2 regions of the Thalassotalea coralli genome follow, and region 1 is predicted to be linked to the other one. Evidence: predicted binding sites of a transcription regulator. Region 1 holds the regulator's gene; the other holds the start of a gene.
What was found. Region 1 encodes sigma-54, which starts transcription at its own class of promoters, with help from an activator protein. Its sites were predicted from a motif close to GTTGGCACGNNNNTNGNNT; they were not measured.

Region 1 (15,923 bases):
TACCTTAAGCTGCACTTTGCCACTAGCATAAGCCTATACTGAAAGTACTGGGTTAAGAGTTGTTTACTTCGATGACAGATAAAAATTCAATTATAGAACAAATGGAACAAGTAAAGTCGCGTGTTGGTGACGTACTTGATTTGGCCAATTCTCTTGGCGCAGATGGCGCGGAAGTTGCGATGAGTCGTCAGCAGGGCTTAAGCGTTTGTACTCGCCTAGGTGAAGTTGAAACCGTTGAGTTTACCAACGACGGTGCCCTGGGTATTACTGTGTACTGTGAAGGGCGAAAAGGTAGTGCGTCTACCGCAGATTTGTCTCAAGAAGCATTAAACCAAACGGTACAAGCAGCGGTAAATATTGCCAAATATACCTCGGTTGATGACTGTTCTGGCTTAGCGGATAAAGAACTGCTAGCAATGGACCCGCCTGACCTAGATTTATATCACCCGAAAGTTTTATCTACTGATGAAGCCATTGACATTGCTAAATCGTGTGAAGTGGCAGGTTTAAATCATGACAAGCGTATCGGTAACTCTGACGGTGCCACATTAGCAAGTTTTGAAGGCTTTAAAGTGTACGGTAATAGCCACGGACAAATTGTTGGCTACCCTAGTAGTCGTCATAGCTTGAGCTGTGTGATGATTGCCAATGAAGCAGATGAAATGCAGCGCGATTACGCCTATTCTATCAATCGTAAATTCGACTTATTAGAAAAGCCTGAAGATATCGGCATAAAGGCGGCAATTGAAGCAACATCACGTTTAAATGCGCAAAAATTGCCAACAGGGAAAGTTCCTGTCATGTTCCGTGCTGATATTGCTAACGGTTTTTGGGGACATCTTATTGCCGCTATTAGCGGTGGAAACTTATACCGTAAATCGTCTTTCTTAGTTGATTCTATTGGTAAGCAGCTTTTTCCTGAGTTTCTAACGATTTCAGAGCGTCCACAAATTAAAGGCGCATTAGCGAGTAGTGCTTTTGATAGCGAAGGCGTAGCAACACAAGATCGCGAAATTATCACTGACGGTGCGCTAGCAACTTATTTGTTAACGAGTTATTCAGCACGCAAGTTAGGCTTACAAACAACAGGTCATGCTGGCGGTATTCACAACTGGCAAGTGTCGGCAAATGGCGGTGATTTTAAGCAAATGCTTAAAACACTAGGCACTGGCTTATTGGTAACAGAGCTAATGGGGCAGGGCGTTAATATCGTAAATGGTGACTATTCTCGCGGTGCTGCTGGCTTTTGGGTAGAAAACGGCGAAATTGCCTATCCTGTGTCAGAAATTACTATTGCAGGTAAGCTACAAGATATGTTCTCAGGGTTAGTTGCTGTAGGTAGCGATACTGACTTAAAAGGTGCGATTCACACCGGCTCTGTACTTATTAACGAATTACAAGTAGCAGGAAACTAGTCGTAACTAGTTTCTGTGGCTCATAACTATGCTGGCTTGCAACAATTTTGGCTTGCAACATTGTTAGTTCTTAAAGGGGAAATGTTAAGTATTAACCCAATAACAATGTTGCAGTGCCTAAGAACGCAAAAATACCCACTACATCCGTAATCGTTGTTAGGATAACGCTACCCGCGAGCGCTGGGTCAATATTCATTCGTTTAAGCATTAACGGAATAACCACACCAGCTACACCAGCAGCCGTCATATTCATCAACATGGCAAAGGCTATGATGCTACCTAAGGTGACGTCTTGTTTCCAAATACCCACAACAAGCCCTATCAGTAGCGCCCAAATAATGCCATTTAAGAAGCCGATAGCGAGTTCTTTATAAAGTAAAATTTTCGAGTTACTTTCACCAACATGGCCCAAAGCAATACCACGAATAACCAGGGTAAGTGTTTGGTTACCTGCAACGCCGCCCATACTTGGCACTAAGGTATTTAAGATCGCCAGAATGGCTAACTGGCTTAAGATGTCTTCGAACATCGCTGATACAGCTACAGCGAATAAAGCGGTAATTAAGTTTACACCCAGCCAGATAGAGCGCTGTTGTGTACTTTTAACAACAGGGGCAAAGGTATCGGCTTCGTCATCTAGACCCGCCATACTCATCATCGAGTGTTCTGCTTCTTCACGGATGATATCAACGATATCATCGACCGTAATACGACCTACTAGGCGGCCTTCTTCATCGATAACTGGGGCAGAGAACCAGTCAAATCGTTCGAACAGCTGAGCAACTTCTGTCTCAGGCATATCAACGGTGACAGCTTCAACTTCGGCATCGATAAGGTTTGAAACTGTAGTTTCAGGCTTCGCTGTGACAATTGCTTGTAGTGAAATAGCGCCGATAAAGCGGTCTTTTCTGTCTACAACATAGAAGGAGTCAGTTGACTCAGGCAATTCGCCTTTTAATCTTAAATAGCGTAAAACCACATCCACCGTTACGTCAGGGCGGATAGTGATAGTATCGGTATTCATGATACCGCCAGCGGTATCTTCTTCGTAAGCAAGTGCCTGCTCTACGCGACTCCTGTCTTGCGAGTCCATGGAGCTAAGTACTTCACGATAAACGCTATCAGGTAGCGTTCTTAATACTTCTGCGAGGTCATCTACATCCATGCCTTCAGCAACTTCGGCAAGCTTTTCCGGCCGGATGTTTTTTAAGATGCCTTTACGAACTTCTTCATTAAGCTCTTCGAGGACTTCACCGTGATGATCTGGGTCGATAAGTTGCCACAGTACGGTACGTGTTTTCGTTGGAGATGATTCGAGTAGTAGTGCCAAGTCATATGCAGGCATGTTCTGCATTAACTTGCGCACATAGACAAACATACCGCTACCAAGTGCTTCGTTAACTTGCTGCAGCTTTTGTTGACTATAATCTTGTTCTGACAATTCCGGCATCTTGTTGTCCTATGCCTTCATACCAATTGAGGTAAATATCTACTTCAATCAGTATCACTACACGAATATTGAATAATCTTTGAAAAAGGTGACACTTTTACTATCAAACGTTATTTTTTCTTGATGAAAATAACTGGTTCACCAATGCAGGTTAAACAGTAAATACTGCGTTACCAACTACAATAGTTTATCTCAACTATCTGGTTTTATCAGCTTTTTTCTTGATGCTAGCGAATTTAACCGCGTAACTTAGTGGATAGGGGAATGGTAAAGTTATTGAAAATTACTGTTCTTCATCGAAATTGTCAGTAAAAAGCTTGTTTATGGCAAACATCGCTTGTTCTGCATCTTTTCCGCTGGCGTGAACTTTTACTGTTTTTCCTTGGCTTCCTGCTAATAACATTAATCCCATCACGCTATTAGCATCTGCCGTGTTTTCTTCTAGCTCGATTTGAATATCTGCCGTAAATTGCTGGCACAGTTGAGCAAGCTTAGTCGCCGCTCGGGCATGAAGCCCAAGTTTATTGGTGATTAAGATATCTTTCGAGATGGTCATTAATGCACGAGCCTTTACGTTGACGCAACGTTTAAGTCTCGGTGTCGAGCTTGCACGTCTGCGCGTTCTTTTTTCAGGTTATTTGTGAGTAATTCCGCAATGTATACGGATCTGTGTTTTCCGCCAGTACAGCCAATAGCAATAGTAATATAGCTGCGGTTATTGCGCTCTAGGTGAGGTAACCAGGTCATCATAAAGCTGTTAATTTGCCAAACAAATTTAGTGACAATTGGCTGGCTTGCAAGAAAGTCGATTACAGGTTGATCTAGTCCGGTATAAGGCTTTAAGTCTTTTTCCCAAAATGGGTTAGGTAAGAAGCGAGCGTCGAAAACAAAGTCAGCGTCTTTCGGCACACCATGTTTAAACCCAAAAGATTCAAATACCACTACCATATTGCCAGTGGTTTTACCCAAAATACGTTCACGAATAAGATCAGCAAGCTGGTGAGGGGTTAACTGGCTAGTATTAATGTATAAGTTAGCGCGTGATGAAATAGGCTCTAATAGCTTTTTCTCAAGAGAAATTGCCTGATCTAACGCGATGTTTTGCTTGATAAGCGGATGCAAACGTCTGGTTTCACTAAAGCGTTTTATCAGGTCGTTATCGTCAGCGTCTAAGTAAACAATACTTAATTCTACTGCGCTTGGTAAGTAGTCGATAATTTCAGAAACATCAGACGGGTCATCAGGTAAATTTCGAACATCCAAACTCACCGCAACGGTTTCGTAATCATTGATTACCGTATGCGTAAGTGCTGGTAGCAAGTTAACAGGAATGTTATCAACACAGTAATATCCTAAATCTTCAAGTACACGAAGGGCTACTGTCTTGCCCGAGCCAGAACGTCCGCTGACGATGGTGAGTTTCATGTTGTAATTCCGTTTTTATTGTTCGGCTTGTGTTATAAATTGAAAGAGTGCTTTATCGCTGTCACATTTTCGCACTTGTTTGACGACTTTTTTATTACCAAATAATTTTGCGATACTTTGTAATGTTGAAAGGTGTTCCTGACATTGCTGCTCGGGAACAAATAAGGCGACAAAAATATCAACAGGGCGGTTATCTATCGCGTCAAATTCAATAGGGTGTTCAGTTGTTGCTACCACTAACATCACTTTTTCACTATCAGCTAACCGGCCATGAGGAATGGCAATACCGTTGCCGATACCCGTTGAGCCCATTTTTTCACGCTGCATTAAACTTTCAAGTAAGGTGTAGGTATTCATTTCAACTGCATTTTCTGCAGCTTTTTCACAAATGATTTCTAGGATTCTTTTTTTACTAGTAGCAGGAACTGCACATAAAGTGCAGTTCTCTGTCATGATGTCGGATATTTTCATTGAAGTTGAAACTAGTGTTGGCTTATTTTGCCTTTATATTTGAGGATTTGTTTATCGAGTTTGTTCACTAAAGAATCAATAGAAGCATACATGTCTTCATTCTGTGCTTTGGCGTGAACTTCGGTACCGTTTAAATGAACAGTTGCTTCCGCAATTTGGTTGAGCTTCTCTACGGTAAGTACTACATAGACATTGTTGATGTGATCAAAATGTCGCTCAAGCTTTGCAAACTTTTTATTAACGCTATCGCGCATAGGTTCAGTGATTTCTACATGGTGTCCAGCAAGATTAATTTGCATAAGCTCTCATCCTTCTTTCAAGGTTTACAGTAAACTTTTACGCTGATTAGACGGTGGAATGCCTAGAGACTCTCTATATTTGGCTATGGTCCGTCTTGCAACGTTTATGCCCTGCTCAGCTAACAACTCAGCCATTTTACTATCGCTCAGTGGTTTCGCTGGCACTTCTGCTGCGACCAGCTTTTTAATTAAAGCTCTGATCGCAGTGGAAGAACACTCTCCGCCATTTTCCGTACTCACATGGCTAGAGAAGAAATATTTTAGTTCAAATATCCCGCGTGGGGTGTGCATGTATTTTTGTGTGGTTACACGTGAAATCGTAGATTCATGCATATCTACAGCTTCGGCAATGTCGTTAAGAACCATTGGGCGCATAGCTTCTGGGCCATGCTCAAAGAACCCTTGTTGGCGCTGAACAATGCAGTTACTTACTTTTAATAGTGTATCGTTACGGCTTTCTAAGCTCTTGATAAACCATTTGGCTTCTTGCAAATTAGAACGAATAAATTGGCTATCGTTAGAATTTTTCATCGAACGCGCCATAGAAGCATATTGTTGGTTTACTGAAAGGCGAGGCGCAGTATCTGGATTTAGTTCAACCACCCAACGACCATTTTTCTTTTCAACAGATACATCAGGAATAATGTATTGCTCTTCTTGTTTGATCACTGAGTCGCCCGGTCTAGGATCTAGTGACTGGATCAAACGAATAATTTCGCGTAATTGGTCTTCTTTCAAGCGTGTCTTACGCATGATGGTGCGATAGTCACGGTTACCTAGTAAGTCAATGTGCTCGCCAATGATTAGCTTGGCTTCTTCTAGCCAAGGCGTATCTTTATCAAATTGGTTTAATTGAATAATTAGACACTCAGGAATAGAGCGGGCACCGACACCAACTGGATCGAATACGTTGATGCGCTTAAGCACAGCTTCTACTTCATCCAATTCAACATCTTCTAAGCCAAGAGATTCTAAAATATCTTCGGTGGTTACCGTTAAATAACCGGCATCGTCAATAGCGTCGATAATTGCCATTGCGATGGCTTCGTCGGTCTCAGTAAATGGTGTTAATTCCATTTGCCAGCGAAGGTGATCTTGAATGGAGTCTGTGGTTTCACCTTGATAAACAAAATCTTCTGAAGGAGCAGCGGCACCTGTATTTGATACGCCTGCACTGAAACTTTCATCCCAAGTGGTGTCTATATTCAGCTCTTCTGGAATATCAGACTTATCCATTGCTTCTGTTGTGCTGATTTCATCAATGGTTGGCGAGGCGTCTTCAGAGCCATCATTCGCCGTAGGCGTTTCCGTTGTTTCAGAAAAAGCTTGTTCTAAATTATCAGGCTGAGATTCTTGGTTAGCGGAAGCTGCTTCGTCAACTTCTAATAAAGGATTGCTTTCAAGCGCTTCTTGAATTTCTTGTTGTAGATCCAACGTTGACAGCTGCAACAATTTTATCGCTTGTTGCAACTGAGGTGTCATAGTCAGTTGTTGTCCAATACGGAGTTGAAGACTAGGGCGCATTTATCTAATTCTTATCCTTTCCAAGGTTATTGGTTTTGTTTTTTTAACAGCTTATCACAACTATAACGTGAATTGCTCTCCAAGATATACATCTCGTACCTGTTGATTCGCTAAAATTTGATCTGCATTCCCTTGAGCGATTAATTCTCCATGACTGACGATATAAGCATGTTCACACACATCGAGGGTTTCACGTACATTGTGGTCAGTAATTAGAATACCAATTCCCTTGTTCTTTAAGTGTAGAATAATTTTCTTAATATCACCGACAGAAATTGGGTCTACGCCAGCAAAGGGTTCATCTAGCAATATAAATTTAGGATCAGCCGCTAACGCACGAGCAATTTCTACGCGACGACGCTCACCGCCAGATAGGCTCATGCCTGTGTTTTCGGTAATGTGACCGATATTAAATTCTTCAACTAAGTGTTCGAGTTTTTCTTCTCGCTCGATAGCGTTCAGATCTTTACGTGTTTCTAAGATAGCCATAATGTTCTGATAAACAGTTAGCTTTCTAAAAATCGAGGCTTCTTGTGGCAGATAGCCAATGCCTCGACGCGCGCGCTCATGCATAGGCAATAGTGTAAGGTCTTCACCATCTAAGGTGATCTTGCCTTTGTCATTGTTAACAAGGCCAACAATCATGTAAAAGGACGTGGTTTTGCCAGCGCCGTTAGGGCCAAGTAAACCAACAATTTGCCCGGCTTCAACAGATAAGCCAACGTTTTTTACAACTTGGCGGCCTTTATATGATTTAGCTAGATTGCTAGCACTTAACACTGCACTCATTTTTTAAGCTTTTCCAGTTGTTTCGGCTGAAGAGTGGTTTGTACTCGTTCGTTGTCTTTACTATCTGCAAGCACTTGCTCAGTTAGAAGGTTATAGGTAATCACGCTACTTTTTACCATGCTTCCTGCTTGCCTTAATTCTGCATTACCCGAAATGACTATAGTATTTTTTGCCGGCTCGTAAGTAATCTCATTGGCTTGTAAATAAATAGGCGTACCATCTTCTAAAATTTGCTCGAAGGTTGCTGGAGACCCTTTTGCGATATAGGTTTTTGGCTCTGAATCTGGATTTGATAACACTTGAACGAGATCTGCTTTTATTTTTAAGCTGCCTTGTGTAATGACGACATTGTCGATGTAGCTAAATATTTTATTTTTTAGATCGCCAGCAGAACGCGATGCGTCAACGTGTATTTTTTGCTTAAGGTCGTCATCGGCAGCAAAGCCGTTTACTGAAAAAGTCGCACAAAGAATGACTGCCAGTAACCTATTGCGCTTGTTTGAAATAATTCGTTTTATCATGTTTCGTCAACGTTATTTGTTTAGTATTTAAATCGACGATAAGTCCTGCGCCATACATCACAAAATCGGCGCCCTTAAGTTCGATATTCTGTTTGGAACTAATGATGTTGGTACTGAGATCCAGTTCCAAGTCAGTTCCGTGTATTTCTTTAATTATACTGTCTTCGTCGGTAGCTACCAACAAAACATCTTGTTCTAGCTGTACGCGATGATTACCAAATAATGTGCCTTCTTTAGCACTTATTTCCCAAGGCTTGTCACCACTTTTTGGGAACAGAGTATATTTAGGTAGCTCAAAATATGTGACTGCAAGCTCGCTGTAATGTTCCATTTTTAGTGCATCTATCTTATAAGATAACTTGCCACTTTGAGCGAACGCTTTACTGCTTAATTGCTCTGCAACGAAGTCCGGGTTCATCGCATAGTCTTCATTATTTGCTTGTTCTAGGTCTTTTTCAAACCATTCAAAAACGCCGTAAATGGTTACAGCGCAGATGAAAAAGAGTAAAGAAAGAACGTGAGTGCGTGTCATATACTAGCGCCGGTGGCTTGTGATAACGTATTTTGGCTTTGCATCATAATATCACAGGCTTCACGTACGGCACCAAATCCACCTCTATTTGTCGTTACATAATGTGCTATTTTCAAAATAGCGGGATGGGCGTCATTAACTGCGATACTTAAACCAACATAATCCATACAAGCAAAGTCTGGCATATCGTCACCAATATAGGCAACGTGTTCTGGCGCTAAACCTTCTGCCGCTAATAACTCTTTTAGAACGGGTAATTTGTCTTCTTTACCTTGAATAATGTGTTTAACATTAAGTGCTGTCATGCGGGTATTGACAATATTTGAATTTCGGCCGGTTATCACGGCTAAATCAACGCCACTTGCTGCTAACGCTTTTACGCCATAACCATCCTTCGTGTGGAAAGCTTTTAGCTCTTCACCGTCGTTACCTAGATATATTCTACCGTCGGAAAAAACGCCATCTATGTCACAAACAAAGAGCTTTATCTGAGAAAATTTCTGATAAACACTATCGTCAATACTGCCATAAAGTGTTGTATTCATTACATTACCCCTGACTTTAACAAGTCATGCATATTCATAGCACCAATCGGGTAGCCTTGGTTATCTACGACAATAAGGCCGTTTATTTTCTTATCTTCCATAATTTTCAACGCTTCAGCTGCTAGCATTTCAGGTGAAGCTGTTGTTGGGTTTTTGGTCATCACTGACTCAATAACATCTTGATGTATATCTGTTTTATCGTCAAGTACGCGACGTAAGTCACCATCAGTGAATAAACCAACGAGCTGATTTTCATCGTTAACAATGGCGGTCATGCCTAAACCTTTTTCGGACATTTCTACTAGGGCGTCTTTTACTAATACATCAAGCTTAACCACGGGTAAGCGGTTTCCTTTGTGCATGATGTCTTCTAAACGAAGTAAGAGCCTTTTACCTAAACTGCCACCTGGGTGCGAAAGCGCAAAATCGTCGGCAGTAAAACCACGTGTTTCTAATAGTGCGACTGCTAGTGCATCACCCATTACTAAGGTTGCGGTAGTGCTTGAGGTTGGTGCTAAGCCTAATGGGCAGGCTTCTTGTGATACTTTCACACAGATATGGACATCGCTTAATTTAGCTAAAGTCGACTCTTCATTGCCTGACATGCCTATCATTTTGGCACCAATGCGCTTTATCACGGGGATAATCGATAATAACTCGCCAGTTTCACCAGAATTAGAAATAGCTAAAACAATGTCATCTTCGGTAATCATGCCTAAATCACCGTGGCTTGCTTCGCCAGGGTGGACAAAAAATGCTGGTGTTCCGGTGCTCGCTAATGTTGCAGCGATTTTGCCACCGACATGGCCTGATTTACCCATGCCGATAACGATGACTCGTCCTTTAGTCGCTAAAATTAATTCGCATGCCGTTTCAAAGTTATCGTTGATATGCTCGTTTAGCTCATCGATTGCTTGTTTTTCAATTTCAATAACTTGTTTGGCAAGTGCTTTAAATTTGGACATAGTTAACTCAATTTCCGTTTGGCTTTAAAAAAACCGAATCATACATTCAACTGTAAAATCTTACAGTTGACTAAATAATAGTAGCTGGTAAGCAATAAAGCTTACTAAAAGTAAGGCACCCTTAGCTCGAGTGATTCTGAAATTGCCTAACTTGCGACCAAAACACAAGATAAATAGAAGAAGGGTGACACCGACCATATAAGGTGCGTCTCTTACTGCTGCATTAGCGTCGATTTCGCCTGGGGCGATCATGCCTGCAAGTGACAATACCGCTAAAATATTAAATATGTTGGAGCCAATGATATTGCCTAAGGCAAGATCATCTTCTTTTTTCACAATACTCATTATGCTTGCTGCGAGCTCAGGTAAGCTAGTACCAATGGCGATAACAGTTAAGCCGATAACCAGATCACTGACGCCAAAAGCTCGAGCGATAAATTCGGCTGAGCTTACTAAATAGCTGGCACTCATTGGCAATAGCACCATGCCTACTGCTAACCAAAACAGCGCCCAAGAAGTCGGTAGGGCGTCTGGTACTTCTTGTTCAGCTTCAATGATCATGGCATCGTCCATAGGCTTATTTTTGGCGCGTTTTAATGTGATCATGAGTAAAGAAATAATGTAGATAAAAAAGCCAGCAAATAGGATGTAGCCTTCGGTTGCTGAAAAGTGTTTGTCTAATAGCATCCAATAGGCGAGTAAAGTTATTGCAAGAACAAGCGGTAACTCACGTTTGATGGTAGAAGAAGAAACAGACAAGGGGTGCATTAACGCTGTAATGCCTAAAACTAAGGCGATATTAGTGATATTGGAGCCAATCGCATTACCAATCGCGGTGTCAGGTTTACCGTCTAAGGATGCCGTTGCAGCGATCATCATTTCAGGTGCAGAAGAACCCATAGCGACTATAGTCAATCCGATAATCATTGGGCTAACACCAAAATTACGCGCGAGTGAAGAAGCGCCAACGACAAACTTGTCCGCACTCCAAACAAGGGTAACTAAAGAAATTAACAGTATAAAAATTTGCAATAACATTTACGACTCCAAAATATGTCGGCAAATTGTCGCTGGTTGTAGGCAAAAAAAAAAGAGCTTTTGCTCAAAATAGTGTAAAAAGGCCAGAATTTCGTCTTAGATTGGCATTTTTTCATCAATTTACCTGCTAATGAAAGATAGTCAACCAAAGCTAGGTCTGCTATTCATCTGTTTATTAGTGGGGGCAAATGAACGAAAATTCCACGAATATTACAAATTCTTACGTTTATAAACGAATTATTACTAATTTTAGACAGATTAGATTGTTAATTTCAGATGAAGTATTTGTTGCGCTAGGTTAGAATTAGCGCCACTTCGTAAAACAGAAGACAAACTTAGAACAGGCTCTATGTCAGATATTTTAGTAGACATTAAAAATATGACCTTTAAACGCGAGCAGCGTGTTATTTACGATAACATCAGCTTGCAAATTCCAAAAGGTAAAGTAACGGCCATAATGGGGCCAAGCGGCATAGGTAAAACAACCTTGTTACGCTTAATTGGCGGTCAGTTACAACCAGAGTCTGGACAAATTTGTTTTGACGGAGATGATATTAACCAATTTTCTCGCGCTGAACTGTATCAAGCAAGACAGCGTATGAGTATGTTGTTTCAAAGCGGTGCTTTGTTTACCGATATGTCAGTGTACGACAACGTCGCTTTTCCGATAAGAGAACATACCAAGCTTTCTGAACGCATTATTGAGAAAATCGTATTGATGAAGTTAGAAGCTGTAGGGCTTCGAGGCGCACGTCACTTAAAGCCTAGTGAGTTATCAGGCGGTATGGCAAGACGAGCGGCGTTAGCACGTGCAATTGCACTTGACCCTGAACTTATCATGTATGACGAACCTTTTGCTGGGCAAGATCCTATTTCAATGGGAGTGATTGTTCGATTGATTAAGTCACTAAACGATGCTGCTGGGCTGACGTCAATTGTTGTCTCACATGATGTTCCTGAGGTGATGAGTATTGCTGACTACATTTACATTATTGCGGAACAAAAAATTATTGGTCAAGGAACGCCAGAAGAAATTCATCAACAAGAGTCTCCTCTTGTTAAGCAGTTTGTTAAAGGACAATCTGATGGCCCTGTACCTTTCCACTTTAAAGCGCCGTCATATCAAAAAGAATTGATAGGCAAGGAATAGTTTTCGTGAAGTTTTTGCAAATTTTAGGACAAAAAGTTATTGGTAGAGTTGCCGCTTTAGGGCGAGCAATCATCTTATTGTCCTCATCGTTGTTACATTGGCCAAATCCACGAAAAGGCTGGCCGTTGCTGGTAAAACAATTACACGCAGTTGGTGTGTTATCTCTGATTATTGTTATTGTTTCTGGTGTGTTCATCGGTATGGTTTTAGCGTTGCAAGGCTACACTATTTTAGTTGGCTATGGTGCTGAAGCTAGTTTGGGGCCTATGGTTGCTCTTTCATTGCTTCGAGAGTTAGGTCCTGTTGTTGCCGCACTTTTGTTTGCGGGTAGAGCAGGGTCTGCACTAACTGCTGAAATTGGTTTGATGAAAGCGACTGAACAATTATCCAGTATGGAAATGATGGCGGTTGACCCATTAAGGCGTGTTATCGCACCAAGATTTTGGGCGGGTTTTATTTCTTTACCCTTGTTAGCAGCTATTTTCTCAGCGGTTGGTATTTTAGGTGCTCATTTAGTGGGTGTTGACTGGCTAGGCGTTGACGGCGGTACTTTTTGGTCAGTAATGCAGGCACAAGTATCGTTTGAAAAAGACATTTTGAACGGCATTATTAAGAGTGTTGTGTTCGCCTTTGTTGTTACCTGGGTTGCTGTTTACAAAGGCTATGATTGTGAGCCGACTTCGGAAGGAATTAGTCGTGCAACTACTGCGACAGTAGTGCAATCTTCGTTATTAGTTTTGGGATTAGATTTTATTTTAACGGCTTTAATGTTCGCTAATTAGCAAAAAAATTAGTGAATATTCAGCTTCTGTTAAGTAAATAAGTGTAAATTTGGTGGAGACATGGTGTCTAAAAAAGTAGAAATATTAGTAGGGTTGTTTGCGGCAATAGGTATTGCGGCATTGTTGATGTTATCGCTAAAAGTAGCTGATAGTGGTATTTCTGGCAACGGCGCAACGTACCAGTTATATGCTAAGTTTGACAACATAGGTGGACTTAAAGTGCGTTCTCCAGTCAAAGTTGGCGGTGTTGTTGTAGGTAGGGTTAGCGATATTAGCTTAGACCCAGAAGACTACACACCTGTGGTGACGTTAGAGATTTACACACAATATGACAACTTTTCAGAAGCAACGTCAGTTTCTATTCTTACGGCTGGTTTGCTAGGTGAACAATATATAGGATTGTTGCCTGGCTTTATGGATGAATCAGTTGAGACGTTAGTTGCTGGTGACTTTATTGAAGATACTAAGCCTGCCCTTGTATTAGAAGAGTTAATTGGGCAGTTTTTATTTGGACAAGGTAGTGACGATTAGCAAAATGAACCTATTAAATGTAAAACGCAAATCTTTGGTTATGTTAATGGTTAGCGCAATTAGTTTTGTGGTGACGCCAGTTTTCGCTCAATCATCAAGTATTGAGCATAGTCAGCAATTTGCTCCTTTAGTGGCAGATGAAGGCGGTAAAGCGGTCAACAAGAAAGACCCTTATGAAATGATCCAAACGGTTGCCGATATTACGTTTAAGCGCTTTGCTAGAGAACAATCTCAAATTCGTCAAAATCCAAATTTGTTAAAAGATATCGTCCGTGAAGAGTTGGTACCGTATATCAATTATCAATACGCTGCATTTAAAGTTATCGGCGGAAGTAACTTTAAAAAGACCACGAAGGAGCAGCGAGCGGCTTTTGTCCCTGTTTTTCGTGATTACTTAATCACGTCATATGCGCAAGTGTTTACTTTGTATAACAATCAAGAGGTGCAATTTGGACCGGCTAAAGATTTTAGCAACGAGAAAGTTGTCGCAGTAAAAACAGTGGTACTTGAGCCTGGTAGAGATCCTATTGATATTTCTTTTCGCGTGAGAAAAAGTAAAAAATCGGGCGAATGGAAAGCATACGATATGGTCGCTGAAGGTATTAGCTTGCTGGATAGTAAACAAGCTGAGTTATCTAGTTTAATTCGTCAAAAAGGCTTGCCATACGTTACCGATATGTTGAAAGAAAAAGCTAATAAAGACATCGTTTTTAAGTCGTAATCGAGCATATGAAGACAAAGTTATCTTTAAATAATGATTGTATTGTTGTCGCTGGACCATTAACCAGAGACGCAATTTCAAAAGGATTTGAGAAAAAAGCCTTGGAGCTGTTATCGCAACCTCAGCTGAAAGTCGATTTATCAGCTGTTGAGCGCGGCGACACTGCTGGTTTAGCGTGGCTTTTATTGCTAGTTGAGCAAGCAAATCAACGCAAAGTTACTCTGCAATTTATCAATATTCCTGAAGACTTACAAAAATTAGCAAAATTATCTGCTGTCTCTCCTTTCTTGCCAGTCGAATAACCCCTATAATCCCGATAATTAGATTATCGGGAGTACAATTAAGTGGACGTTTCTGAAATAGAAAAATTAATCAACGATGCCGTTGAATTAGATGAGTTACATGTAAAGTTTGATGGTTCGCAATGCACGATTATAGCGGTAGCGGATTTTTTAGGTGAGCTATCTCGCGTTAAGCGTCAGCAAACTATTTATGCACCACTTAAAGAAGCAATTCAATCTAACCAGATACATGCCGTTACCATTAAAACTTATACCACAAGTGATTGGCAACGAGACAAAATGTTCAACCTTCCTTTATAACCGTTTAGCTGGATAGAATTACCTTGGATGCATTTAAAATAAACGGCGGTCATCCGTTAAATGGCGAAGTGACAATCTCGGGCGCTAAAAATGCCGCTCTGCCTATTTTGATGGCTGCTTTGCTATCAGATACTCCTACTACGATCAGTAACGTACCGCGTTTAAATGATATTAATACCACCATCAAACTTATGTCTCAATTAGGGGCGAAAGTTGAATGGTTATCTGATGATAAGCTATTGATTGATGCTACTTCTATTGATCAGTTTGTCGCTTCTTACGAATTAGTTAAGACCATGCGTGCGTCAATTTTGGTGTTAGGGCCGTTGTTAGCAAGATTTGGTCATGCTGAGGTTTCTTTACCTGGTGGTTGTGCGATAGGTGCTAGACCAGTAAATCTCCATATTCATGGTTTGAAACTAATGGGCGCTGACATCGAGGTGGAAAACGGTTACATCGTCGCAAAAAATGAAGGCCGCTTAAAAGGCGCTACCATCTTTATGGATACTGTCAGTGTGACAGGCACTGAAAACTTGATGATGGCAGCGGCACTTGCTGATGGCACTACTGTCATAGAAAATGCGGCACGAGAGCCTGAAATTGTTGACCTTGCTGAGTATTTGATCTCTATGGGAGCTAAAATTTCAGGTGCAGGAACAGATACGCTAATTATTGAAGGTGTTGAGTCTCTTTCTGGCAGTGAATATAAGGTCATGCCAGACCGTATTGAAACAGGAACTTTCTTAGTGGCGACAGCGGTGACTGGTGGCGATGTAACTTGCCGAAATACTGACCCTAGCGCGTTAGATGCTGTGTTGAGTAAATTACAAGAAGCGGGTGCCGAGTTATCGTATGGCGAAGACTGGATTCGAATCATAATGAATCAAAGGCCAAAAGCTGTAAATGTGCGAACCGCTCCTCATCCAGCGTTTCCTACCGATATGCAAGCGCAATTCGTGGCGTTAAACGTTATCGCTGAAGGCGCAGCAACGGTCACAGAAACGATATTTGAAAATCGCTTCATGCATGTGCCAGAAATGCAACGTATGGGTGCTGATATCCGTTTAGAAGGAAATACTGCTGTTATCCAAGGTGTAGAGCAGTTAACGGGGGCGCAAGTTATGGCTACAGATTTACGAGCGTCTGCTAGCTTGGTTATTGCT
Region 2 (15,923 bases), on a different contig from region 1:
TCCATATAGAGGCAGGATTTGATAATACCTGCGGAGAACGAGAACTTTCTTGGTTAAAAAATACGGTTAGCATGCCGCACAAAGCGATTGGTGCTATTGATTTGACTTTACCGCCAGCTGACTTTAAAAGCCGATTAAATAAGATGCGAAAGTTAAGTAACTTTGCTGGCGTTCGACATATTCTTGATGAAGACGCACTTTCTATCCTGAGTCATAAAAATTGCCACGCAAACTTCACTGAACTAGCAAAGTTTAATTCAATTTTCGAATGCCAATACCCTGTTGGCAACCTTGAAAATAGCCAACAAGTGTATGAATTAATTTCACAACACCCTGATGTTACCGTTGTTTTGAACCATGCCGGCTTTCCGCCTGAGCATTCGGGCTCTGACAACTGGAAGATATGGGCTCAGCAACTCAATAGATTGGCAACGTTAAAAAATATTGCCATCAAATGCTCTGGCTGGGAAATGACCAATAGACAATATCAACAAGACTGGCAACAGACGGTCTTATCGCATTGTTTACAAGCTTTTGGTGATCATAGAGTGATGATTGCAAGCAACTTTCCTTTGACCTTATTTTCCACCAGTTATCAAGCGTATTGGCACTCTATGGTTGAACTTATCGAAAAAATTGACACAAAGCTCGTAAAAACATTATGTTACGACAATGCGCGTCAGTGGTATAAGCTCTAGCAACTATTCCAATGACATCAAAGTAACGAGCTGCAACCTATTAAGAGCCAAGTAACACATGGATAAATTTGATAAAAAGATTCTATCGATACTACAGCAGGACGCAACGTTATCAGTGAGTGATATCGCCAGTAGAATTGGTTTATCGACTACACCTTGTTGGCGTCGAATTCAAGCCATGGAAAAAAGTGGTGTTATTCGTGGCAGAGTAGTACTGGCTGATGCAGAAAAGCTCAATGTGGGCTTAACCGTCTTTGTCATGGTGCGCACTAATCAACATAATCCACAATGGTTAGATGAATTTGCTAAAACTGCACAAGAATTTCCGGAAATCGTTGAATTTTATCGAATGAGCGGTGATGTTGATTATTTGCTACGTGTAGTAGTGTCAGATATGAAAGCGTATGACAGCTTCTACAAACGGTTAATTGATAAAGCAAGCTTCGCCGATATTAGTTCAAGCTTCGCCATGGAAGAAATCAAATATACGACTGCCCTTCCTGTTGATTACGTAAAATAAAGCAAAAAAAGGTGAAGCTTTCTACTTCGCCTTTTTCTCGAGAACTTTGTATTGCTAGGGCGTGTTGATCTATCATGGTTGAATTTTGTTCGAATTAAATGCATTTTTATCGCGGCACTTGTGATACGCATAGTTATTCTACGCACAGAGCAAGTAACAATGAGAAAAGTGCATTTAAACGAATCCAAAGGACAGCATTTATCATGCCTTTCTACTGCGTTATCGCTTATTTATGTGGAATAACCACATGGCATAAGCTCTGTCTTGTATAAAAACATGATAAATTGCTGCAAAAACAGCCTAGAAAGATCAACACCCCCTAGTTTAATTACTTAAGCGCTTTAACGGTTACATTAGGCGAACGCTTAACAACTTCATCATTTAATTCAATACCAATTCCCGGCGCTTCAGAGACTTGGAAAATACCATTTTTCGGCTGTGGGTCTTGAATACATAATTCACGATTCCACGCTTTAATAGCGTATGTATGGTGTTCATGAATAAGGAAATTAGGAATAGCTGTTTCTAAGTGCAAAGAAGCTGCCGTTGCAACTGGACCACCACATACATGGGCTTGAATACGAATATCGTAAGTATCGGCGTAGTCACAAACTTTCTTCGCTTCAGTAAAACCACCACATAAACCAACGTCCGGTTGTAAAACATCAATACTTTGGTCTTCAAAATACGGACGAACATCCCAACGATGGTATAAGCGCTCTCCACCGGCAATAGGGACATTAACGCGGTCAGACACCTTTTTATGCACTTTCGAATTCAAATAATTAACAGGCTCTTCATACATCATGCAGCCCACTTCTTCGATCACTTCACCCATTTGAATGGCAGAAGCAGCGCCCATAAGAGAATGCGACTCAAAGATAATATCAACATCTTCACCGACTGCATCACGAATCGCGCGCAACCTGTCGCCAAATAAGCGCATTTGCGGCTTAGTAAATAACTTAGTGCGATCAAAAGAAGAGCTTCCATCTTGGTTATATACGATAGGATCAACTTTAACCGCGTCATACCCTTCAGCCATCGCTTTTAATGCAGCTTCAGCATACTCTTGAGGGTCTATCAACTTTTTACATTCTTTATCCCAGTCAAACTGTAATTGACTCGCATAAGTACGTAGTTTGTCGTTAACTTTTCCACCCAACAATTGATAAACAGGTACGCCTAATGCTTTACCTTTAATATCCCAAAGCGCAGTATCTATTGCACTCATAGCAGAATAAAGCACTGGACCACCACCTAAGCCCCAAAAGCTCTCACGTAGCATACGCGACCAAAGTAACTCAGTTTGAAAGGGGTCGAAGCCAATCAATACCGCTTCAGCAATCTCTTTTATCATCGCAGCTGCTGCGCTATGCCCCCAATCGTAAGCTAAGCCTGCTTCACCGACACCTGAGATGCCTTCATCGGTGTGAATACGCACAAAAACAGGGTTCCACGGTGGGCGCTCAGGGCAATAGATATCAAATATTTCAATATGGGTAATTTTCATCGAATTCTCTCAAATAGCCTTAACTGGCAAAAGATGGATCTAATCGGTAAGCACGTCTTAGCATGGCAGGCCAAGATTTCTGCCCGCCAGTTAAACCAGTGTGAACAATGTTGGCTTGTGCTTTTATTCCGTCAACAATGGCTTGTTCGACCATGATAGGTTCCATGCCTGTTGACATAATTTGCATTTGAACTTGGCATGCGCGGGTTAAATCGTACATATGCATAAATGCATCACCTATGGTTTGCCCTAATGTCAGGCCACCATGATTTCGCAATAACATAAAGTTCGCATCACCTAAATCTTGCTGCAGTCTTAGCTTTTCATCCTCATTCACGGCAAGACCTTCATAGTCGTGGTAACTCATCGACGCTAAAGCAAACATAGCATATTGGCTTAAAGGCAATAGCCCTTCTTCTAAGCTGGCAATGGCAATAGTCTCGTTAGTGTGTAAATGCAATACGCACATAGCGTCGTGGCGCGCTTCATGAATAGCACTATGAATGGTGAACCCCGCAGGGTTTATTTCGAATGGACTATCTGGGTCGACAATATTTCCAGCTAGATCAATTTTAACTAAGTTAGACGCGGTGATTTCTTCGAATGCCAAGCCAAAAGCATTAATCAAAAAATGCTCTGTACCAGGAATCCGCGCGGAAATATGTGTGTAAATTAAATCGTCCCAACCATGATAAGCAACAAGCCGATAACACGCTGCTAAATCAACGCGAGTTTGCCACTCGATATCAGAGACTTTATTTTCTAACTGTAAAGCGGGAATGTCGAACATAAGAAAACCTTTTGTGCATAAAAGCTCAAAACTAGTGGGCTAGATTGTAGTGAAAGCTGTTAGATATTAACAGAGAATCTTGAGGCTAAGGGGTTCTATGTTATGCAAAAGCTAACTTTAGTGCGCCGACAATTAACAGCACAAATACCAGTATTGTGGCAATTCGTGACAGTTTTTGTTGTTGCTCAGGTTCCATTGGTTTACCGAATCGCTCACCAAATACCACCATGAGGGCGACCCCTGCAAACACTAGACCTAATATAATTAATAGTGTCATATCAAAAAATCTAAATTTGCGATATGGTAAAGTTATCATAAAATATCAAGGTGTTAACGCTTTTTTTGGTTTCGAGGTGCTAATGACCAATCTAGATGACTTTCATGAGAAAAGACGCTTTATAATCAGGCTAGGGAAAGCGCTGCATAAATTCGGTACGCCCGCGTATCGAATGGAGGCTCATCTGCAGAATGTTGCCAACTTTTTAGGCGTATATGCCAACTTTATTGTAACGCCGACATCACTAACGTTTATTCTTTCTGATAACGAAGAAAACCAAGAATATAACCATATTGTTCGTGTGGTTCCAGGAGAGCTAGATTTAGGGTCTTTAGCTAGAACAGATGAGTTAGTTGACGAGTTAAGCTCTGGACAAAGAACGCTCCAGGAAGCGCTAGAACGTTTAGATGAAATAGCCAACAAACCTAACCCTTACGGAAGATTTTTAACCTTTTTAGCTTTCGGTGCATCAAGTGGCGCATTTGCTTTATTGATGAAAAGTAACTGGCATGAGGTATTTTGGGCAACCATATTAGGTATGTGGGTAAGTATATTTGTCTTTTGGTCAGAACGCTCCAAGCGTGTCACTGAAATGCTTGAACCTGTTTCAGCACTAACCTGTGCCTTGTTTGCTTCGGCGCTAACACTCTATGATCCCAGCATCAATGCCCCATTACTGATCCTTTCTGCGGTGATTGCCTTTATTCCTGGTTTGGCTCTTACTCTTGGTTTATCTGAGCTAGCTGCCCGTAATCTAGTCGCAGGAACTGCGCGTATTATGGATGCGGTTATGGTGATTTTTAAACTGTATTTTGGCGCAGTGTTAGGATTAACCATAGGTGCAAGTATCTGGGGGATGGCAGAGTATCAACCTACGCCTACGGTACCTGGCTGGACTGCTTGGGTGGCTGTTACGGCCCTGTCTATTAGTCTAGTCGTCTTGTTTAGGTCGCGTATCAAAGACGCGCCATGGGGCATAATTTCTGGCTATGTTGCTTATGGTGCTAGTGTTTGGGGTGCGATGTATCTCGGGACGACATTAGGAGCATTTGTCGGCGCGTTTGCCTTGGGAATTTATAGCAACGTATTCTCGCGAGTCATGCAACTGCCAACAAGTATAGTAAAACTGCTAGGGCTAGTTGTTCTTGTTCCTGGGAGTAAAGTTTACATGGGGCTAAACAATGCAGTGTCAGGGAAAATGATAATGGCAAACACTACAGATATTGGCTCCCAAGCGTTTTTAATCTTTATGTGTTTAGTGGCAGGCTTTATTTTCGCTAATGTTGTGGTTCCACCACGTAAAACCTTATAAGATCAATTAATGCTAAAAAAGTCCAATTATCATCATGGCGATTTACGCCCTGTACTATTAGAAACCGCGACCACCATGCTAGAGCAAGGTGGTTTGGACGCCTTATCGTTAAGAAAAATAGCATTAGAAATTGGCGTATCTCGTACAGCTGCCTACCACCATTTTAAAGATAAGCACGAACTTTTGTGTGCGATTGCTGCGCTTGGCTTTGAGCGTTGGCAAGAGGAAGCCAAAGAAATATTTAGTTCACAAGTGACAAAGGAACAGCAGGTTCGTAACTTCGTTTTTGGCTACCTATCATTTGCTACCCAAAACGCGCACCTCTACGACTTGATGTTTGGCCGGACTCTTTGGAAAGACCAAGGAAGCAATCAGTCTCTAAAAGACGCTGCATACCCTACCTTCCAATTTCAAGTTGAAATGATGAAGCACTGGCAATCCCTAGGCTTACTTTCCGATGACCATTCAGCTTTAAGAACTTCTCAAGTCATTTGGGGCACATTACATGGTATAGCTAAACTAATGATTGATGGCGTATACACTGAACAATCAAGTATTGAAGACATGTGTGAATGCGCCATCGATTTGTTTTTACAACGTTAAAGGTAGCAATGACCCTATATTGTCTTATCTTAAAATATCCGACATAATTTAAGTTACCTTCCACTTTAGCCGCGAACCAAATGACGACACCAACTGATAACACTAAGCTAGCGCAGTATGATGAGTTTTTTTCTATTGAACACAGGTTTACAGTCAATATAACCCCGATAGCCTCAGCACAAGTTACTAGCTTCAGTCAGTTTATAGAGAACATTCCTGGCTCCTTTAAAATGGCCAGTGAAATGGCTTCTTTAGATCAAGCCATGTTAAAGCCATTACAGGCTTTGTCCGGAGTTGCAGGCCAATTGGTTGACTATCTCAATCATCAAGGACAGAAAATAGAGTTGATGATGAGTTATATACTCAATCAAGAAGATACCGAAAATAACCGTAGAACGGGATTAAGTTTTGGTGGTGGTGGTTTAGTGTTTAGCAGTACTAGCCCTTATGAAGTGGGGCAATTTTTAGAAGCTAAGCTTTTTATTCGTAGCGATAACTGCGCTGTGTATAGCTATGTTGAAGTAATTGAAGTAAGCGCTATTGAAGAGGCCGGTGACTCTGACTATAAAGTTAAAGCCTTGTTTCACTTTATTCGAGAAGAAGATCGTGACGCGTTAATTCGAGCAAGCCTACATAAACAATCTCGCGATTTACATAAACTTGCTCAAGAGCGCCAGCAACAACAAGATGATAGCTAGCGCTAGTTTTTAGTTAGACACATACTCTATTTAGCGTTGTATCAACTTCTTCGGAAGTCGCTTTTTGCAATTCTGCATGCTCAGCCACTTTGTTTAAGCCCTGGTTAATATCGTCACTTAACGAGACTACAGCAGCCATATTGTCATTCATTGAAGCAGTTGCCTGTTGCTGCTCTTGAGTACCACTCGCTATTTGTGTTGTTAGCGAGTTAACTTCTGTGAATACTTGCCCAATTTGCGTCAATGCATCAACAACTTTTTCTGACTGTTCAAGACTGTCTTGCGTTAGCGCTTGGCCTTTAGTAATCGCATTTACTGCATTGTCAGACTTGTCTTGTAAGCCCTCTACCATTGATTGGATTTCAACAGTAGACTCTTGGGTTCGATGTGCTAACGCTCTAACTTCGTCTGCAACAACGGCAAAACCACGCCCTTGTTCACCAGCACGAGCAGCTTCAATCGCGGCATTTAATGCCAATAAGTTGGTTTGATCTGCGATACCACGGATAACGTCAAGTACGGTGCCTATGCGCGCACATTCCTCTTGCAATAAAGCAAGATCGTTGGCCATACCAGTCACTTCTTGCGCGAAGTTTTCAATCGTCTTTTGTGAAGTATCTGAAGATTGGCGACCTTGAGAAAGTAAATCTAATACTTGATTAGCAGTTTCACTCACTTCGCTGGCACTTTGCGATAATGCACCTGACGTCGATGCTACTTCATCGATTGAAGCCGCCATTTGGCTAATTTGCTCACTCGATTGATCAACAGCCATTACAGAATCACTAATTTGGCTAGTCAAAGAACCAGCACCTTGACGCAACTGCTCTGATTCTTTTCGAATATCAGCAACCACCCCAGCCAAACTCTCAACAAAACCACTTAGTTTATTCGTTAAACCAGCCAGTTCATCTTGACTAGCGTCAGAAATAGGTGAGCTAGGAGCAGTATCAGGGCTAATGACCTGATCCATATAACGGTTTAATTGTTGAAGTCGTTGGCTGATTTGTTGATTAAAAAACAAGAAGCTTGCGATAAGCTGAACACTCAATGTAGCAACTAAGAAAGTCACTAAACCAGTGGCACTAAGGTGTTCAATAAAAATCATGGCGACAATAATCGCTAACACGCCTACCACAGCACATGGTAATAACAATTTGATATGAAGTTGATTTCCCATAAAGTTCCCGTTGTATTTGTTATTAATCGAACCAGCAACCTAATAGGTATGCTTGGTGAGAAACGTACTTAAACTTACCGTTAATTGACAAAATAAGCGACTACTTTTCAACTTTTAAGTAAAAATAAAGTCACTTTTAAGGAAAGATAAAGTTATAAATAACCATCAAACAGAGGTAAAATTAGCAGGAACAACCTTTCTGGAGTTTTATGCTTAGGAGTATAAACATGCTATATGTAGTATTGGTATTAGCACTAGCCCTAATTGTCGGAGGGATATTGTTATTAAAACAATCGGCAAAAAAATTTCATTTAACCGATGAGCAAAAGGCGCGAATAAAAGCGAGAGAAGCAAGCCAGCAGAAAAAGGATCAGACACTTAAATAACAGCTCTTCATTCTTGACAAAATAACAGGTCACAATGACCTAAATAGCGGTTATATTTCTATACTTATTTACTATTGGCCGACTTCTTACGATCGATACAGCCCAAGTCTTTTTCCGGCGCAATCGCATCGCGAACAACTTGCTTTAATTCAGTAATTTCTGGAAACCTGCCCTGCTCTTTTCTCGACCAAACGCGCTGATTATTGGCGTATATTTCAAAAATACCACCAGTTCCAGGCAACAAGCTTAATTCGTCAATATCGCCTTCAAACGTCGTCAATAACTCTTGCGCCATCCAAGTAGAGCGCATTAACCAACGGCATTTAGAGCAATATTTGATATCAATTTTATTCATGATTAATAGGGCTTCTCTTTCGTAAAACGTTTGTGTGCTTTGTCTAAAATAGTTAACTACGGTAAATAGTTTGAATAATATGAAAGCCAAAGCGTGTTTTTACTGGCCCATGAAATTTAAGCACCGGCTTTTTAAACACGACATAATCAAAGGCTTTGACCATTTGACCACGACGAAACTCACCCAAATCTCCCCCTTTCTTGCCTGACGGACAAGTCGAATGCTTTTTAGCGAGTTGACCAAAGTCAGCTCCCTTTTCTAATTTCTTCAATAACTGGACGGCTAATTCTCTATCTTTTACTAATATGTGGCGTGCTGAGGCAGTTGACATGACATTTTCTACGATTAATCGACAATACAGTTATTCTACCTTGTCTGGTCTGATCTATGCTAATTGTTAACATAAGAAATTTACATTTAGCACCATAATGACATAAAATGTCATCAATTAAATTGAGGTACTAGTAAATATGAGCAATATCGACCACCTATTTGAAAACAATCGCAACTGGGCAGAAAAGATCAAACAGGAAGATCCTGAATTTTTTGACAACCTAGCGAAACAACAAAACCCTGAGTATTTATGGATAGGTTGCTCAGACTCTCGTGTACCGGCGAACCAATTAATGGGCTTAATGCCAGGTGAAGTATTTGTACACCGCAATATTGCTAACCAAGTTATTCATACTGACTTAAACTGTTTGTCTGTTATTCAATACGCAGTCGAATACCTAAAAGTAAAACACATTATCGTGTGTGGCCACTATGGCTGTGGCGGTGTATTAGCATCTATGGATAACGATAACTATGGTTTAATCGACAACTGGTTAAGACACATCGAAGATGTGTACCGTTTCCATAAAGAAAAATTAGACAGTGTTGAAGAGCATCAAGATAGGTTTAATACACTATGTGAGCTAAATGTAATTGAGCAAGTTGCGAATGTAACCAACACCACAATTATTCGTGATGCATGGAAACGTGAGCAGCCATTAACCGTTCATGGTTTCGTTTACAACTTAAAAGACGGTATTTTGAAAGATTTAGAAGTCTCTACTGACGGCTCAAATGCTTAATTAGTGAATTTAATTTTTCCATAAAAAAACCTCGCATTTGCGAGGTTTTTTAATTCTTATCTACTTATCAAACTTACATTTTTAAGGTGTTAAAGTACACCACGTTCAATTTGGTTAAGCTCAATAGACTTAAATAGCGCAGTAAAGTTACCTTCACCAAAACCTTTATCATCTACACGCTGAATCATTTCGATAAAGATTGGACCAAAAATATTCTTAGTGAAAATTTGTAGTAAATACGAACCTTCATTTTGGCTATCAACAAGAATTTGATGATCTTTAATTCGCTCTTTATCTTCTTTTACCCAAGGAATACGGTCGAATACATCATCATAATACTCAGGAACAATGTTTAACGTATCAATAATCGATTTATCGATTTTGTCTAATGAACCAACTAAGTCATCAGTAATAAACGCAAGATGCTGTACACCCGGGCCATTGTACTCTTCTAAGTACTCATCGATTTGGTTGTTGTTAGTACCTTTACCTTCGTTAATTGGAATAGAGAAATTTCCACAAGGCGATTGTAAGGCATAAGATACAAGCGCAGAACGCTCACCTTTAATATCGAAGTAACGTACTTCAGTAAAACCAAATACATCTTTGTAAAAGTTAGCCCAATGCTCCATCGTGCCTTGGTAAACATTATTCGTTAAATGGTCTACTGCTTTAAAACCTTTATCTTCAACGATTACAGGGTTGTCTAGTAGCTCAAAATCATCTTCATAAATAGAGCCCTTATCACCAAACTTATCGATAAAATAAATAAGGCTATCACCAATGCCGTAAATCGCAGGGTAAGGAAGTTTATTTTCTTCGTGCTGTGCTGATTTTGCACCGCGAGCAATTGCTTGTTCAAATGCAAAAGCAGCGTCTTCTACACGCCAGCCCATTGAACAAATTGCCGGACCATGGCTCTTAGCGAACTCGCTAGAAAAACCTTTTTTCTCATTGTTCAGTAAGAAATGAATATCGTTTTGATTAAAGTAAACGATGTCACGGCTTTTGAACCGACGAGTTTTTGAAAAACCAAAGCCATAAAAAGCTTTTTCCATGAAATCAGAATCTGGTGTTGCGTACTCAGTAAATTCAATACCGCATAATTTTAGTGGGTTAGTCACGTCAGTCATTTGTTATCTCTCTCGACTTGAATTGACTTTATTATTACGAGGATATTTTTTTGGGAAAAGAGCTAGCCCTAAAGCAGTAATTGAGAATACGTAAATGAAAATGTACGTTTATTTTGAGGATAGTTTAGTCGGATTGAATCCAGCCCCTACAGTGCCTACGCGACAGTTGTAAAAATATTTTTACACCCTTTTATCTTGCAACAAGAATATACCATTTTAGCCTGATTTCTGGAGGGAGCCCTATAAGGAATTCTTGCTAGTTTTTTCCTCTATACACAAAAAAACCCAGCATAAAAGCTGGGTTTTTCTTTAAAAGTAGTCGTGTGATTAGTTTAATTTAACACCACGTCTACCCTTGTCATTGCGCTTTCTCGCGTTCTCAGTTACTACAGGCGCCTGAGAAACCGAAATCTCTAGTGCTTGGCGACGCACACGTACACGCTTTAACTGTTTAAATACGTTGTCTGGCATACCTTTTGGTAACTGAACAAAGCTAAAGCGATCTTGAAGCTTAATTTGACCGATATAACCACTATCAAGTGAAATCTCATTGGCAATAGCACCAACGATATCACCCGGCTTAGCGCCATGCTCTGTCCCCACTTCAATGCGGTATGTTTGCCAATCAACATCTTGACGAGCCACTTTGCTCTTTCTTGGCTTATCGCCACGATCGTTACGAGAAGCACGTCTGTCATCTCTGCCATCGCGACCACGACGCTGATCTCTATCGCGAGATTCACGACGCGGACGAGGATCTTCTTTTGGACGCAGTGGCTGTTTAACTTGTTTTAAGTGAAGTAAAGCAGCAGCTAAATCCGTCATCGACAATTCTGCTTGCTCTGCCATACTTTCTACAATCTCTTTCATATCAGAAAGATCAGTATCAGCAATTAAGCCAGCAAGTTGTTCTTGTGTTTTAGCAATACGTGCTTGACCGATTTCTTGAATACTTGGTAATTCAAATGGCGAAATCTTGCCGGAAGTTAAACGTTCATATTGGCGAAGCAAATACATTTCACGTGGACGAACAAATGAAATCGCTGTACCAGTACGACCCGCACGGCCTGTTCTACCAATTCGGTGAACATAAGATTCATTATCGCCAGGTAAGTCGTAGTTAATAACAAGTGAGATACGCGGGATATCTAAACCACGAGCCACAACATCTGTTGCAATTAGAATGTTTGCCTTACCTGTTTTGATTTGGTCTACCGCTCTTTCACGTTGCGCTTGGTTCATATCACCATTTAACGCAAGAGCTGGGTAACCAGAGCGCTCTAACTTTTCAGCAACTTCAACAGTATCATTTCTGGTACGTACGAAAATAATAACGGCATCGTATTCCTGTGTTTCAGCAATACGCTCTAGCGCAGTCATCTTATTAATACCGCTCACTTTCCAAGCAAGTTGCTCGATATTAGCTTGTTTCTTTTTCTCAGCAGCGATTTTTACGTGCACAGGATCTTTTAAGAAACGATTCGCTACTTTGCGAATTTGAGATGGCATTGTTGCTGAGAAAAGCGCCATTTGAGTCTCTTCAGGCAAGTGCTCTAAAATCCACTCAATATCTTCTAAGAACCCCATATTCAACATTTCATCGGCTTCATCAAGCACACAAACAGAAATGTCTTTAAGCTTTAAGCTTTTGCGACGAAGGTGATCCATTAAACGGCCTGGCGTACCAACAACAACTTGCGCTCCGCGCTCTAATTGTTGGAATTGTGGTCCATAAGATTGTCCACCATATAGTGTTGCTACACGTAAGCCGCGAATATTTTTCGCAAAGCTTTCGATAGCTTCAGCTACTTGAATAGCAAGTTCACGAGTTGGCGCAAGTACCAACATTTGTGGTTTTCTTAAATTGGCATCAATTTTAGTTAACGCAGGTAAGCTAAATGCCGCTGTTTTACCTGTACCCGTTTGTGCTTCACCAAGTACGTCAAAGCCTTCTAATAACGAAGGAATTGTTTTCGCTTGAATAGGTGTAGCTGATTCAAAACCAAGTTCAGTAACTGCAGATAAGATTTTTTCAGGCAAGCCTAGGCCATCAAAACCGACAGCGGAATTGTCAATATTAAGCATTCGAATTGTCTTCCCAATGCGGATCCAAATAACAACATAAGATCCGATAAATACAACGAGGAAATCGCCAGGAAGACTTTAGGCACAAAGAAGCAAAAACTAGGTAAAATGTTTTCGCTAAACAACAAGTCTAATGGGATAACCCCACCTCTAAAAGTTTTCGTTGGAGGCGTTACCCCGACAACGAGGCGCGCATTATACAGATATTGACCATTTATACAAGAAATTTGTCCAATTTAGGGACAAAAAAACACCAACAAGAACTTGTTGGTGTTAAAAGTCGCGAGCACTAACGATTAATTTGCTTGCGTCCAGAGAGAAACTAGCTATTAACTATCGATTTTAAAATCGCCTTTTACGTTTTCTACCGTCAAGCCACCAGAGCCCGACTCAATAATGTCTAAACTACCCACAGTATCGACATAAATACTGCCTGAGCCATCATCTAAAGTAACGTCACCAGATACGTGTTTTACGGTGATTTGGCCTGAACCGTCATCTATCTCTAAATTACCTTCAATGTGTTTTGCGCTGATACTGCCAGAGCCATCGTCTATTGAAATGTCGCCTTCTATATCTTTCAAAGCAATTGAGCCTGAGCCATCTTTAATATCGATGTTACCTGTAACATTATTGATATCAACAGAGCCAGAACCATCGTGTAGCTCGATGCTAGAAAGTAGGTTTTCGATATCTATAGAGCCTGAGCCGTCTTTTACTTTTAATGCTAACGATTGAGGTAACTTAACCGTTAGGTTAATTTTCGGTGAATTGCCGCCCCAGCTAGAGTAGTTATTTTCAATATGTGAAACGAGTACTGCTTTTTGACCCTTTTTATTCAAAGACAAGTCAATCTCAGTTTTATCTATATTCTTCGCATAAATTTCCGCTGTTACTTCGATAACATCACCATTAGCAACCCCCTCAATTGATAAGCTACCAGCGCCAGCTTCAATAGCTAACATACGAATATCATTAACATCTAAAGATAGATGACTCTTACGATGTTCATCAGCAAAAGCTTGACCGCCTAATAGTAATGACGATGCACAAACAGCAGTTAATAGGCGTGAACTTTTTTTGGTTGGTAATTTATTAAAAATCGTTGTCATTATTTTATCCTTTAGTGATTCAGGCTTAGCTTATCTTTGTTATACAGGCTTAAGCGTTTGTCTCATTGCTACCCTATATCAATAATTCAAACATTGAGCCAAATATTTTTTCCTTATATTTCAATCAACTAAAACAGCAGACCAAAAGTGTTAGCTAATTTACTCATTTATTAAGTCGCAAAAGTTCAACATTTGGTTTAATTGACCAATAATTTTTTTCTTGCGCCTACTTAAAAGGAGAAATTGTTGAACCAAAAAATGAAAGATAGACTAAGAAGAAACCGCGCTAACTCGTAATCATAAAAAATTGTGTGAGAGAATCTGGGTATACACCCGCCCAAAGTGAAATAACAAGAAATACGAAAAGCGATGACGCCAACAAAGGATTTAACCTGTAGTGCCTTTTTGATTGCTTTTCTTTGTCTTTGAATAAACTAAAGACAATAGGTAAATAGTAAGCCAAGCTAATACCACTCCCTAAGATCAACGCAGCCAATACCCCCCATAACGACGCACTCGTTGCTAGCGCCATTAAGTAAAACTTACCAACAAAGCCTAATGTTAAAGGTAGCCCTGCTAAGCCGAAGATACCTAACAACATTAAACTCGCTAATATAGGCTGGTGCCAAAATAGTCCCCGCAAATCTACAAGGGTAATGTCAGATTTATCTGAGCGATGTTGTGCATGCTCAACAATGACCAATACTGAAAAAACAGCGATATTCGCTAACAAGTATGCTAGCAGGTAAACCAATGCCACCATTTCACCTTGTTGTGAGCTATTGTTAGCAACGAGTAGTAAAATGAGGAGGTACCCCAAATGTGCGATAGATGAATAAGCAAGTAACCTTTTCATTATGCTTTGTTTTATCGCCATGATATTGCCAAAAACCATGGATAGCACAGCAAAGCAACTGAGCACAGTTAATAAGACATTTTGCTGTAATACTTGCCCATAGCCTATAGAGAAAAAGCATTTAATCAGTACCGTCAATATCGCGATTTTAGATAAAGTAGCAAGCACAAACGTTATCGGGGTTGGCGCCCCTTGATAAACATCCGGCGTCCACATATGAAATGGGAATATCGATAATTTAAACAACATACCTGAAAGCAGCAGCATACTTCCAAAGAGTAAAATTAAGCTGTCATTATTAACAACAGTGATAGCACTTGAGAACGACAAAGTCCCCAACTGACTATACAAAAACGCAATACCAAGCAGCATAAAACTAGAAGCGCTAGCGCTAAGAATAAGGTACTTCATCGCCACTTCGACTTGGTGAGCATGAGCGCGAAAATAACCTGTAAGTGCAACAAGCGACAAACTCAGTAGTTCAAAACCTAAAAATAGCGAGGCATAATGGTCACTCACTACTAATATTGCGCCTCCGAGAGTTGCAAGCAGTAGCAACAAATAATACTCATCATGTACTTCAATATCATGACTAAGCGATTTCATGCTCATCAATGTGCTAACTAGTGCACTAATTACGATCAAGATTAAAGCAAGTCTGGAGAAATCATCGACTTTAATAAGCGGTGTAACATGTTCGCTGACAGCTCCTATTGAAGACATAGTAGCGATAAGTACAAGCCCTAAAACAGCTAAAGTAAAAGCAGCAATTAAGCCCTGACTGCGCTTCCAAGCAACTAATAGCATAGCCAAGACTATACCTGCCGATAAGACAAAATGTGGTGTTAGCAAGCTCCATGAAATATTAGCCATGACTTGCCTCCATTGACAGAGAGCCATTTAGGACAAGTTGAGGAAACAAGCCTAGTAATAATAACGCGATAAATAGTGCTAAACAGATAAGTAATTCACGTTGCGTTAAATCGATAACCTTCACTTTTGCGGGACCGTGAAAACTGCGCTGAAATAAGCGCATTCCGTAAACAGCCGACGCGATAATTCCAAGAACAGCGACGGAAACGAGTACAGGAAAACGCTGAAAAGCACCCAGTAAACTGAGAAATTCGCCAATAAAGTTTGCTAAACCGGGCATGCCAACGGCAGCTGCACAAAACGCTAGAGCAAAGCCCGTCATGACGGGCGCGCTTGCCCCTATTCCGCCCATATCAGTTAATTGGCGCGAGTGAATGCGGCTATAAATCATGCCAGCCATTGAAAACAAGGCAGCACTACTGATGCCATGAGCCAACATAGTTATCACTGCACCGT

Region 2: ACOB80_RS02110 (DUF4097 family beta strand repeat-containing protein) is a predicted target of sigma-54. The motif match lies at 13,823-13,841, and genes of this name have one in related genera.

What each region holds. Positions count from the first base shown of each region.
Region 1 covers NZ_JBVVBK010000007.1:283,721-299,643, forward strand. The annotation lists gene pmbA (metalloprotease PmbA) at 72-1,415, shown strand; gene mgtE (magnesium transporter) at 1,507-2,865, opposite strand; gene ACOB80_RS17880 (HPr family phosphocarrier protein) at 3,149-3,421, opposite strand; gene rapZ (RNase adapter RapZ) at 3,436-4,290, opposite strand; gene ptsN (PTS IIA-like nitrogen regulatory protein PtsN) at 4,306-4,761, opposite strand; gene hpf (ribosome hibernation promoting factor) at 4,773-5,060, opposite strand; gene ACOB80_RS17900 (RNA polymerase factor sigma-54) at 5,085-6,584, opposite strand; gene lptB (LPS export ABC transporter ATP-binding protein) at 6,645-7,373, opposite strand; gene lptA (lipopolysaccharide transport periplasmic protein LptA) at 7,370-7,894, opposite strand; gene lptC (LPS export ABC transporter periplasmic protein LptC) at 7,860-8,426, opposite strand; gene kdsC (3-deoxy-manno-octulosonate-8-phosphatase KdsC) at 8,423-8,971, opposite strand; gene ACOB80_RS17925 (KpsF/GutQ family sugar-phosphate isomerase) at 8,971-9,936, opposite strand; gene ACOB80_RS17930 (calcium/sodium antiporter) at 9,997-10,974, opposite strand; gene ACOB80_RS17935 (ATP-binding cassette domain-containing protein) at 11,324-12,124, shown strand; gene mlaE (lipid asymmetry maintenance ABC transporter permease subunit MlaE) at 12,130-12,906, shown strand; gene mlaD (outer membrane lipid asymmetry maintenance protein MlaD) at 12,967-13,437, shown strand; gene ACOB80_RS17950 (MlaC/ttg2D family ABC transporter substrate-binding protein) at 13,442-14,158, shown strand; gene ACOB80_RS17955 (STAS domain-containing protein) at 14,167-14,460, shown strand; gene ACOB80_RS17960 (BolA family protein) at 14,503-14,760, shown strand; gene murA (UDP-N-acetylglucosamine 1-carboxyvinyltransferase) at 14,784-15,923, shown strand, end outside.
Region 2 covers NZ_JBVVBK010000001.1:481,325-497,247, reverse strand. The annotation lists gene ACOB80_RS02185 (amidohydrolase family protein) at 1-698, shown strand, start outside; gene ACOB80_RS02180 (Lrp/AsnC family transcriptional regulator) at 757-1,218, shown strand; gene ACOB80_RS02175 (mandelate racemase/muconate lactonizing enzyme family protein) at 1,547-2,731, opposite strand; gene ACOB80_RS02170 (class II aldolase/adducin family protein) at 2,751-3,521, opposite strand; gene ACOB80_RS02165 (hypothetical protein) at 3,622-3,798, opposite strand; gene ACOB80_RS02160 (threonine/serine exporter family protein) at 3,881-5,110, shown strand; gene ACOB80_RS02155 (TetR/AcrR family transcriptional regulator) at 5,120-5,713, shown strand; gene ACOB80_RS02150 (PilZ domain-containing protein) at 5,794-6,411, shown strand; gene ACOB80_RS02145 (methyl-accepting chemotaxis protein) at 6,425-7,591, opposite strand; gene ACOB80_RS02140 (DUF2897 family protein) at 7,819-7,977, shown strand; gene ACOB80_RS02135 (Rdx family protein) at 8,042-8,332, opposite strand; gene ppiC (peptidylprolyl isomerase PpiC) at 8,385-8,663, opposite strand; gene can (carbonate dehydratase) at 8,803-9,408, shown strand; gene hppD (4-hydroxyphenylpyruvate dioxygenase) at 9,498-10,541, opposite strand; gene ACOB80_RS02115 (DEAD/DEAH box helicase) at 10,869-12,626, opposite strand; gene ACOB80_RS02110 (DUF4097 family beta strand repeat-containing protein) at 12,956-13,738, opposite strand; gene ACOB80_RS02105 (NADH-quinone oxidoreductase subunit N) at 14,025-15,467, opposite strand; gene ACOB80_RS02100 (complex I subunit 4 family protein) at 15,460-15,923, opposite strand, start outside.